DNA from 3 places in the Mesorhizobium sp. L-8-10 genome. Region 2 is predicted to be linked to each of the others. Evidence: predicted binding sites of a transcription regulator. Region 2 holds the regulator's gene; each other region holds the start of a gene.
The links. The regulator LexA, encoded in region 2, represses DNA repair genes until DNA is damaged. The targets are predictions, from matches to a motif close to TGTTCNNNNTGTGTTCNG.

Region 1: the regulator LexA is predicted to act here: its motif matches at 1,527-1,544, upstream of JN280_RS30640 (PA0069 family radical SAM protein).
Region 3: the regulator LexA is predicted to act here: its motif matches at 935-952, upstream of uvrA (excinuclease ABC subunit UvrA).

Annotation. Positions count from the first base shown of each region.
Region 1 covers NZ_AP023263.1:6,547,483-6,550,759, forward strand. Annotated here, with positions in the region: gene JN280_RS30625 (4-(cytidine 5'-diphospho)-2-C-methyl-D-erythritol kinase) at 1-349, shown strand, start outside; gene moaB (molybdenum cofactor biosynthesis protein B) at 342-893, shown strand; gene JN280_RS30635 (glycosyltransferase family 2 protein) at 927-1,442, opposite strand; gene JN280_RS30640 (PA0069 family radical SAM protein) at 1,619-2,773, shown strand; gene JN280_RS30645 (ribonuclease HII) at 2,951-3,277, shown strand, end outside.
Region 2 covers NZ_AP023263.1:5,017,818-5,021,094, forward strand. Annotated here, with positions in the region: gene JN280_RS23220 (ComEC/Rec2 family competence protein) at 1-586, shown strand, start outside; gene JN280_RS23225 (NAD-dependent epimerase/dehydratase family protein) at 570-1,442, opposite strand; gene lexA (transcriptional repressor LexA) at 1,468-2,187, opposite strand; gene JN280_RS23235 (FkbM family methyltransferase) at 2,809-3,277, shown strand, end outside.
Region 3 covers NZ_AP023263.1:5,196,545-5,199,821, forward strand. Annotated here, with positions in the region: gene JN280_RS24095 (hypothetical protein) at 214-429, shown strand; gene uvrA (excinuclease ABC subunit UvrA) at 1,114-3,277, shown strand, end outside.

The DNA.
Region 1 (3,277 bases), 1.5 Mb from region 2:
ATCGACGCCCCACGTATTCCGTGCCTTGTCCTGTCGCGACAACCCGCCGCTCATGCCGCTTCCGCGCCGGCCGGATCTCGATTCCGTGCTGTCTTGGCTGGCGGTGACGCGCAACGATCTCGAAACGCCGGCCATGACGATCGCCCCGCCGGTCGCCACTGCGCTTTCGGTGCTTAGCCGGAACGGCGCGGCCTTTGCGCGGATGTCCGGCTCCGGCGCGACCTGCTTCGGCATCTTCGCGACGGAGACGGCAGCAGCGCGGGCTGCGATGGCAATCGCCGCAGCCGAACCGTCCTGGTTCGTGGTATCGACGAGAACGACGGCTTCGGGAGAGAACTTCGATGACTGACGAGACCCGTCCCTTCATTCCGGTCCGCATCGCGGTGCTCACGGTGTCGGACACACGCAGCCTCGCCGACGACAAATCCGGCCAGACGCTCGCCGGCCGCATCGCCGCCGCCGGCCATCAACTCGCCGCGCGCGACATCGTGCCGGACGACAAGGACAGGATCCGCGATTGCGTGACGGCCTGGTCGAAAGACCCTGGTATCGACGTGATCATCACGACGGGCGGCACCGGCTTTACCGGCAGGGACGTGACACCGGAAGCGCTGGAGCCGATCTTCGAGAAGCGCATGGACGGCTTCTCCGAAGTATTCCACCGCATCTCCTACGACAAGATCGGCACGTCGACGGTCCAGTCGCGCGCGACCGCCGGCGTGCTCAACGCCACTTTCGTCTTCATCCTGCCGGGCTCGCCCGGAGCCTGCAAAGACGCGTGGGACGGCATATTGCAGCCGCAACTCGACTATCGTCACATGCCCTGCAACTTCGTGGAGATCATGCCGCGCCTCGACGAACATCTGAGACGCGGCGGCGGCAAGACAGCCTGATCGCCCCGACGTCGGACTTCGCTTCAGTGCCGCCTATGCCTTCTTCTTCGGCGTGGGCGGCAGGATTTCTCCACCCAGCCGTTTTGTGGCGAGGCCGCGAGCCAGCCCTTCAGCGTGGCCAGCAGCCTTCGACAGCGCCGACGCCTGGCGTTTGCTGATCACGAGCCCTTCCGCCAGCGCGCGATTGCCGGAGAACACTCTGGAAAGGAAAGGCGTGCGCGCTGCGCGCGATCGGGAGAAACGGGCCGCCATCGTGGACCTTGCGATGTGCTCCTCGACCGCGTCGATCCATCCATCGGCAAGTCGCGCGCCCGGCTCGAGCAGGATCAGCCACTCCGCCTTCGCCTGGCGAATGCCGGCCCTGACGCCGCCGTCAGCCAGGAAATGACAGCCGGCCTGATCGGCTACGCGGTGGGTGCCGTCCGTCGAGCCGCGGTCGCAGACGATCACCTCGCGCACGACCCCTTCCACGGCTGCCGAAATAAGCGAGGCCAAGGTTCGGGCCAGGCCTTCTTCGTCATTTCGTGTCTCGATCAGCACGCTCAGCATAACCTCCCGAATAGCGGAAAGGCACGCCTCGCGCCAGCCGTGCGAAGCCCTGGCTTACGGCCGGTCAATGGCATGCAGGCAGATTGTTCTTGATTTGTTCCACTCAACCGAATAGGAATAGTTTCATGAGCATCGCGATTCGACACAAGGCCGACAGTCCCTGGGAGAGAGCGAAAGTGGAACAGATTTCGCACGCCGATGTCGCGGCATTCGGGGTAGGGCGAGCCGAAACCGCCAATGCGATCATCGAGGAGAGCGGCATCCGTGTCCGGCCGGATCGCAACCGCGGCCGCTCGGCAGGGATCAATCCGTCCGGCCGTTTCGAGCCGGTCAGTCGCCATGTCTTCGACGACGGCTGGAATTCGATCGAGGAACTTCCGCCCTTCAAGACGGAGGTCCAGGTGGAGAAGCCGCGCACAATCATCACGCGCAACGATTCCCCCGATATCTCCTTCGACCGCTCGATCAATCCGTATCGCGGTTGCGAGCATGGCTGCGTCTATTGCTTCGCCCGCCCGACCCACGCCTATATGGGATTGTCGCCCGGTATCGACTTCGAATCGAAGCTGTTCGCCAAGCCGGACGCTGCGCGCCTTCTCGATAGGGAACTTGCCAAGGAAGGCTACCAGCCGCGCACCATCGCGATCGGCACCAATACGGATCCCTATCAGCCGATCGAAAAGCAGTATCGCATCATGCGCGAGGTGCTCGAGGTCCTGGAGGCACGCAAGCATCCGGTCGGCATCGTCACGAAGTCGGCGCTGGTCGTTCGCGATATCGACATCCTCTCACGCATGGCGGAGCAAGGTCTCGCCAAAGTTGCCCTGTCGGTGACCACGCTCGATCGGACGCTGGCGCGCACCATGGAGCCGCGCGCCGCGACGCCGCCGAAACGTCTGGAAACCATAAAGCAGCTGAGCGAGGCCGGTATTCCGACATCCGTCATGGTCGCTCCAATCCTGCCGGGGCTCAATGATCAGGAGATCGAGCGCATCCTGGACGCAGCCCACGCCGCGGGGGCCCGGAGTGCAGGCTACGTCATCCTGCGCCTGCCGCTGGAGGTGAGCCCGATCTTCAAGGACTGGCTGTTGCGCCACTATCCCGATCGCTACCGGCATGTGATGTCACTGATCCGGTCGATGCGGGACGGCAAGGACTACGATTCGGAATGGGGCAAGCGCATGAAGGGCCGTGGTCCTTATGCCTGGCAGATCGGCCGCCGTTTCGAGATGGCGGCACGCAGGCTAGGCCTCAATGCCGAGCGCTCGCCGCTCAGGACCGATCTCTTCGTCCAGCCGAAGAAGGAGGGCGAGCAACTCATGCTTCTGTGAGTCGCGCGGCCGGCCCCCAACGGCACCGCGTCATCCGCCTGTCGCATGGGGATGATGACATTCCAGTTGCACCATTTCCGTCCGGCTGTCCCCTGCCCCGACGGAGCCTTCCCGGCGCGCCGCTAAGTCCGGGAAGGACTTGCGGAGAATCGGGACCGATGCGAGCATTGTCGCATAATGGCTCGCGCGCGTTCCGATTCTCCGCTTCTCTTCGAAATCACGGAAAAACCCGACTTCTCGATAGAGAGGCGGGCGATGAGATCGGGCGGCTGGCCGGTCGTCGGGCTGGACGAGGCTGGTCGTGGTCCGCTCGCGGGACCGGTGGTTGCAGCCGCGGTGATCCTCGATCCGGCTCGCGTCCCCGACGGCCTCGACGATTCCAAGCGGCTGACAGCGATGCAGCGCGACGCGCTGTTCGAGCAGATCCTCTCTTCCGCGCTGGCTGTTTCCCTGGCCTCGATCGCCGCGCCGGGCATCGATCGCATCAATATCCTTCGGGCGAGC
Region 2 (3,277 bases):
CCAGGATGGCCGGCTCGCCGTCAACCGCTCCCGTCCGAACGGCTTTACGGTAGAGGATTGGCAACGCGCTACAGGAACGGGGGCCTTGGCGAAGCCCAGCCGGACGGGATCGGGCGCCGCCGCACCGGAAGGGGCGAAAGCCGGACGGACCCAAGAGGGTGCGTCCGGCCCGGTCGGCGTGTCTCCTGCAAGGTTGCTGCGGCACGGCGACCTGCCGGTGACCGTCGGCTTTCTCTGCGGCGGGGGCCTGTGCCTTGGGCGACAGGCGCCCGACGTCTTCGTGGCTCATGCTGAGACGGCCGAGGCGGCTCTGGCTGCCTGCGGCTTCGCCGCACTCATCGTGATCGACGATGCGACCGCTGAGAACCCGTGCCCGCACGACAGCTCGCTCGTGATCACGAAGCGGCATCTGGCGCGCCAGGGAACCGCACAAATATCGCTGTCCGGCGAGAGGCCGATCGTCAGATTCACCTTGGCGGAGCCCTATCGGCCATGGCACGCGCATCGGCAATTCTCGCGGGAGGCGCGCGGACTGCCGCCGTTCCGGCCGAAGGCGCGGAAGTCTGCGGTCACGATGCCGGACTAGGCAATGGCGAAGGATCGCAGTCGCCTGCAAGGACGGCCAGACCGTCGTATCGCGGTTGGAAGCCCAATCCCCTGCGAGCCTTCTCCGTGGCATAGATACGATCGATCCGTGCCGGCAGACGATACCCCGCCCGCCGGAAGGCGTGGGCGAAATCCGGCGCGCGGGCTTCGATGACGCCGCGCGCGTCGTTCCACAAGGCTTCGGCATCGTCGGGCAGGAACGGCGACGAGGAGGAGATCACATAGACTTCGCCGCGCGGGCCTTTGCGCCGCAGCGCAGCGAGATGGGCATCGACCACGTCACGCCGGTCGATGCCGCGATACAAGCGCCAGAGCGCCATGTCTGGCGAGGGTTCGGAAAAGCAGCGGCCCATGCGCAGGATGGTCGCCCGGATTCCGGACGCCGCGGCCAGCACATGCTCCTCGGCCGCGCGCTTCGTCACATCGTAGATGTCGCGCGGTTCCGGCGTGACGCTTTCATCGATCCAGGCTGCGCGTCCCTCGGCAACCAATGCATGTCCGTAGACGGATGTGGAACTGGTAAAGACGAAGTGGCTGGCGCCGTGGGCGACCGCCAGATCGACGAGGCGCGCCGTGCCCTCCGCATTGACCTTCCAGAACCGTGCCTCGTCGATCGAGCCGACATGAGGCGCATGCAGCGCCGCAGTGTGAACCACCGCCTCCACATTCTCAAAGGCGCGCGAAAGCTCGTCGCTGCGACAGGCAACATCCGCCAGCACATCGACCTGGGCGCCCGGCCTGATATCGACGCCGACGACTTCCGCCGTTCTGCGCAACGCGGCCGCGATCGCGGAACCGACCAGACCCGCCGTGCCGGTGACAACGATCCGTCCCACACGAATGCCGGATGCGCCGTCGGTATCAGTATCTGCGGATCAGGCCGACCAGTCTTCCCTGCACCTTCACCCTGTCGGGTCCGAAGATTCGTGTCTCGTAGGCGGGATTGGCCGCTTCGAGCGCGATCGACGCGCCCCTGCGGCGGAAGCGCTTCAACGTCGCCTCTTCGTCGTCGACCAGCGCCACGACGATCTCTCCGGGGCTGGCCGTGCTGGCATTGCGGATGATGACCGTGTCTCCGTCGAAGATACCGGCTTCGATCATGGAGTCCCCCTTGACCTCGAGCGCATAGTGCTCGCCGCCGGCGATCATCTCCGGTGGAACGGAGATCGAGTGGGTCTTGTGCTGTATCGCCTCGATCGGCACGCCGGCCGCAATCCGGCCCATCACAGGTATGGCGACCGCCACAGTCGCTTCGTCGTCGTTGCCGGCGGCGGGAAGACGGGCAGGGGGCGCGGGTTTCTTGCCCAGGCTGCCTTCTATGACGCTCGGCGAGAACTTGCGCGCGCCGCCAAGCCCCGGCGCGATCGAATCGGGCAGTCGGATGACCTCGAGCGCCCGGGCCCTGTTCGGCAACCGGCGAATGAAGCCCCGCTCCTCGAGCGCGGTGATCAGCCGGTGAATTCCCGATTTGGAAGCGAGGTCGAGCGCCTCCTTCATTTCGTCGAACGACGGCGGGATGCCCGCTTCCTTGAGCCGTTCATGGATGAACAGAAGCAGTTCATGTTGCTTGCGCGTCAGCATGCCGTTCCTCAAGGAATCAGATCATAAACAAAACCAGAACAAACACTATCTGTTCCAGTTGTGTTCCGCAACTGGCTAAATTCGGGTGAACTGCGAGCAGCGCCGGCGGCGGTCCCCGTCATTCGGCGCCCGGTTCGGTCCTATTGCAATCGATTACGCTGACGTTGTCGGCTGGCTCTCCATTCGACTCTAGCGCTGCTTGCCAAGCGGCCTCACCATCACAGCTGGGGCAAGTGTCAAGCGCACCGAAGGGGCGTAAACGATCCCGTAGCACAGGGCCGACGATACTGGATGGCTCGGTGCGCCGGTTAGACCGGAGGATAGACATGGGGTGGCGCAAGGATCGCAGGCTTTCTCGCTTTGCGGTGCTTCTGGCTTCCCTGTCGGGCATGCCGCCTTCCCGATCCAATCCCAAAGAGCGCGGCGGTCGACGCCGCCGACTACTCAAAGGATACCATCTTGTTACGCCCTTAATCGTCGCTGCGCCTGGTGCGATGCGATAATCGCTGTGCCAGCCTTCATGTTTCAGGACGAGTTTCAGAGCTTCCGCAGATTACTGTGCATGGACATTTTCTTTCGGGGATGGAAGAAGGAACTCGCTCAAGCGAGGGATCCGACGAGATGAGCCTGTCAGAAGTTGCGATCGGTCCGGTCAGGCTGCACACATTGCCGCAGGACGCCGACTGGTACCGGCAGCGCCGGCAATTCGAAGAGATGGCGTCAGGTCTGTATCGGCTGCTCGCTCAGGAACATTTCCGAAACTTCATCGATGTCGGCGCAAACAGTGGCATGGTTTCCGTATTTGCTCGCCGCTCCGCTCCGGACCTTCGCATAGTCGCGATCGAAGCCGACCAACGACTAGTCGAGATCATCCCCGGCAACTTCGCCCTCAACGGGCTCAATGAGCCGGAACTGATCCATGCCATCGCGAGCGCGAAGACCGATGCCGGCGGCTCGTTTTCTCTCAACCCGAAATCCACCTTGGATAACCGCGTAGCGATGGACGGCTGGGCCAAGGTTTCGGTACCGCAGATTGCGTTGGATGATCTGTTCAAGGATCGGGGCATCGAGGGCAAGACCTTCCTCAAGG
Region 3 (3,277 bases), 180 kb from region 2:
TGGCAAGAGCGTCGGGAAATGCGGCCGGTCGTTCAGCCCTATGTCGCACACATATGGCCGGGAGCCGGCCGTCGCAGGCCAACCGCCGGGTCAACAATATCGTGACTTGGCGTTGACGCCGGAGCGCCCTATACAACCGTCATGATGACGACATCCCGACTGCTTCGCTTCGCCGCTACGGGCATGGCCGCGTCTCTTGCGGGATTCCCTGCGTTGGCGGATCAGCGCCAAGCCGGATCAGCCTCCGAAAAGCTTCCCGGCGTCGAGGGCGCCTACAGCATCGTGGCGCCTGCCCCCGAACCCCTCGAAGCGCCGTCGGAAGGGGGCGGTTACACCTTCAAGGCCGGCAACACCGATATCAGGATTTCCGGCAGCGTTTCCGTCGAGATCGGATTCGGCCCCGAGATCGCAGGCGAGGATCGCCGGTAGCCCATCCCGGCCCGTAGCTGCCGGGCACAAAGAAACGGCCCTGCCGCCACTGGGAGCTCGCAGGGCCTTTTTCTCGAACTTCTGATTCGATTGCCGGAGTTCTAGCTGCCGGCTTTCATTTCGGATGCGACGCGGCTTTCTGCCGACGATCCGACTATGGTCTCTGATTGTAGGGGATTTACGTCAGATCAGCGTTGCCCCACGGGCAACGTTACCTGGCGCGGCTCCACACGCAGTGGAGCCAATCTGGACTGTCCGGTGGGGTCATGCCTCCGCTCCTCTGTCCGTTGCTCCAATGTCTTCCGACGCGCTAATCCGCTGTTCACGGCGTCTCGCGAACGGCCCGGCGGCCACGAAGAGCGCCCTGTGAGCGCTCGGCTTCGGGTGACTGTCGAAGTTTGCCCCCTGCCTCGCCCGGCGTCAACCTTTCCCTGGCCCGAACGGAAAAATGTGATCGCGGCCGCCTCGTCGTACGGGTTTTTCCACACGCTGTTTGTCAGGAGCGTGTTCGGCCTTTGTTCTTTTTGCTTGCCCTTACGGGCGCAACCCGGCTAGACCACAATTTCGACGAGGTGGCCGGCGGATCCGGCGCCGGCCTCGACGTAGCGACAAACGTGCTTACATAAGGGCCTGGCCGGAGCGACCCAGCCACCCGAACTCCACAACACAGGCGGCGGACCGGCCATGGCCGATCACAAATACATCTCCATTCGCGGTGCGCGTGAGCACAATCTGAAGAATGTCGACCTCGACCTGCCGCGCGACCGGCTGATCGTGATGACGGGCCTGTCTGGCTCGGGCAAGTCGTCGCTGGCTTTCGATACGATCTACGCGGAAGGCCAGCGGCGCTATGTCGAGAGCCTTTCGGCCTACGCCCGCCAGTTCCTGGAGATGATGCAGAAGCCGGATGTCGACCAGATCGACGGCCTGTCTCCGGCAATCTCGATCGAGCAGAAGACCACGTCTCGCAATCCGCGGTCCACTGTCGGCACGGTGACCGAGATCTACGACTACATGCGTCTGCTCTATGCGCGCGTCGGCATCCCCTATTCGCCCGCCACGGGCCTGCCGATCGAAAGCCAGACGGTGTCCCAGATGGTCGACCGTGTCCTGGAACTCGACGAAGGCACGCGCCTCTATCTGCTGGCGCCGATCGTGCGAGGCAGGAAAGGCGAGTACAGGAAGGAACTGCTGGAGCTTCAGAAGAAGGGCTTTCAGCGCGTCAAGGTCGACGGCGTCTTCTATGAGATCGCCGACGTTCCCGCGCTCGACAAGAAGTACAAGCACGACATCGACGTGGTGGTGGACCGCATCGTCGTGCGACCGGACCTCGCGGCGCGGCTCGCCGACAGCTTGGAGACGGCGCTGAAGCTGGCCGACGGGCTCGCCGTTGCCGAGTTTGCCGACAAGCCGTTGCCGGCCGAAGCCACAGCGGAGGAATCCGCCAACAAATCGAAGAACGAGACGCATGAGCGGATCCTGTTCTCCGAGAAGTTCGCCTGCCCTGTTTCCGGCTTCACCATTCCCGAGATCGAGCCGCGTCTGTTCTCGTTCAACAATCCGTTCGGCGCTTGCCCGTCCTGCGACGGCCTTGGCAGCCAGCGCGCGATCGACGCCGACCTCGTCGTGCCGGATGAGAACGTCTCGCTGCGCGACGGTGCCGTCAGCCCCTGGGCGAAATCGACCTCGCCCTATTATGCCCAGACGCTCGAGGCGCTCGGGAAGGTTTACGGCTTCAAGCTCGGCGATCGCTTCAAGGATCTGTCCGAGGAGGCGAAGCAGGCCATCCTGCGCGGCACGGGCGAGCGCGAAGTCACCTTCCAGTATGACGACGGCCTGCGCTCCTACAAGACGACCAAGACGTTCGAAGGCGTGATCCCCAATCTCGAGCGCCGCTGGAAGGAGACGGAATCGGCCTGGATGCGCGAGGAGATCGAGCGCTTCATGTCGTCCACGCCCTGCCCCGCCTGCAAGGGCTATCGCCTGAAGCCGGAAGCGCTCGCGGTGAAGATCGCCGGCAAGCATATCGGCCAGATCACGGAGCTCTCGATCCGCGCCGCCGACCGCTGGTTTACGGATCTTCCGGGCCAGCTCAACGCCAAGCAGAACGAGATCGCCCTGCGCATCCTGAAGGAGATCAGGGAAAGGCTGCGCTTCCTGAACGATGTCGGCCTCGACTATCTGACGCTGTCGCGCAATTCAGGAACGCTGTCGGGCGGCGAAAGCCAGCGCATCAGGCTCGCCTCGCAGATCGGCTCGGGTCTGACGGGCGTGCTCTATGTGCTCGACGAGCCTTCGATCGGCCTTCATCAGCGCGACAATGCCCGGCTGATCGATACGCTCAAGCATCTGCGCGACATCGGCAACACGGTGATCGTCGTCGAGCACGACGAGGACGCGATCCTGACCGCGGACTATGTGGTCGACATCGGCCCGGCCGCCGGTATCCACGGCGGAACGATCATCGCCGAAGGCACTCCGCAACAGGTCATGGCAAACCCCAACTCGATCACCGGAAAGTATCTGACGGGCGAGTTCGAGATCCCAATGCCGTCCGCCCGGCGCGAGTTCAAGAAGAAGAAGTCCATTAAAGTGGTCGGCGCACGCGGCAACAATCTGAAGGATGTCAGCGCGGAAATTCCGCTCGGTACCTTCACCTGCGTCACAGGCGTCTCGGGCGGAGGCAAGTCCACCTTCCTCATCGAGACGCTGTTCAAGGCGGCCTCGCGGCGCATCATGGGATCGCGCGAGCATCCGGCCGAACACGACCGCATCGAGGGCCTGGAGTTCCTCGACAAGGTCATCGACATCGACCAGTCGCCGATCGGCCGCACGCCGCGCTCCAACC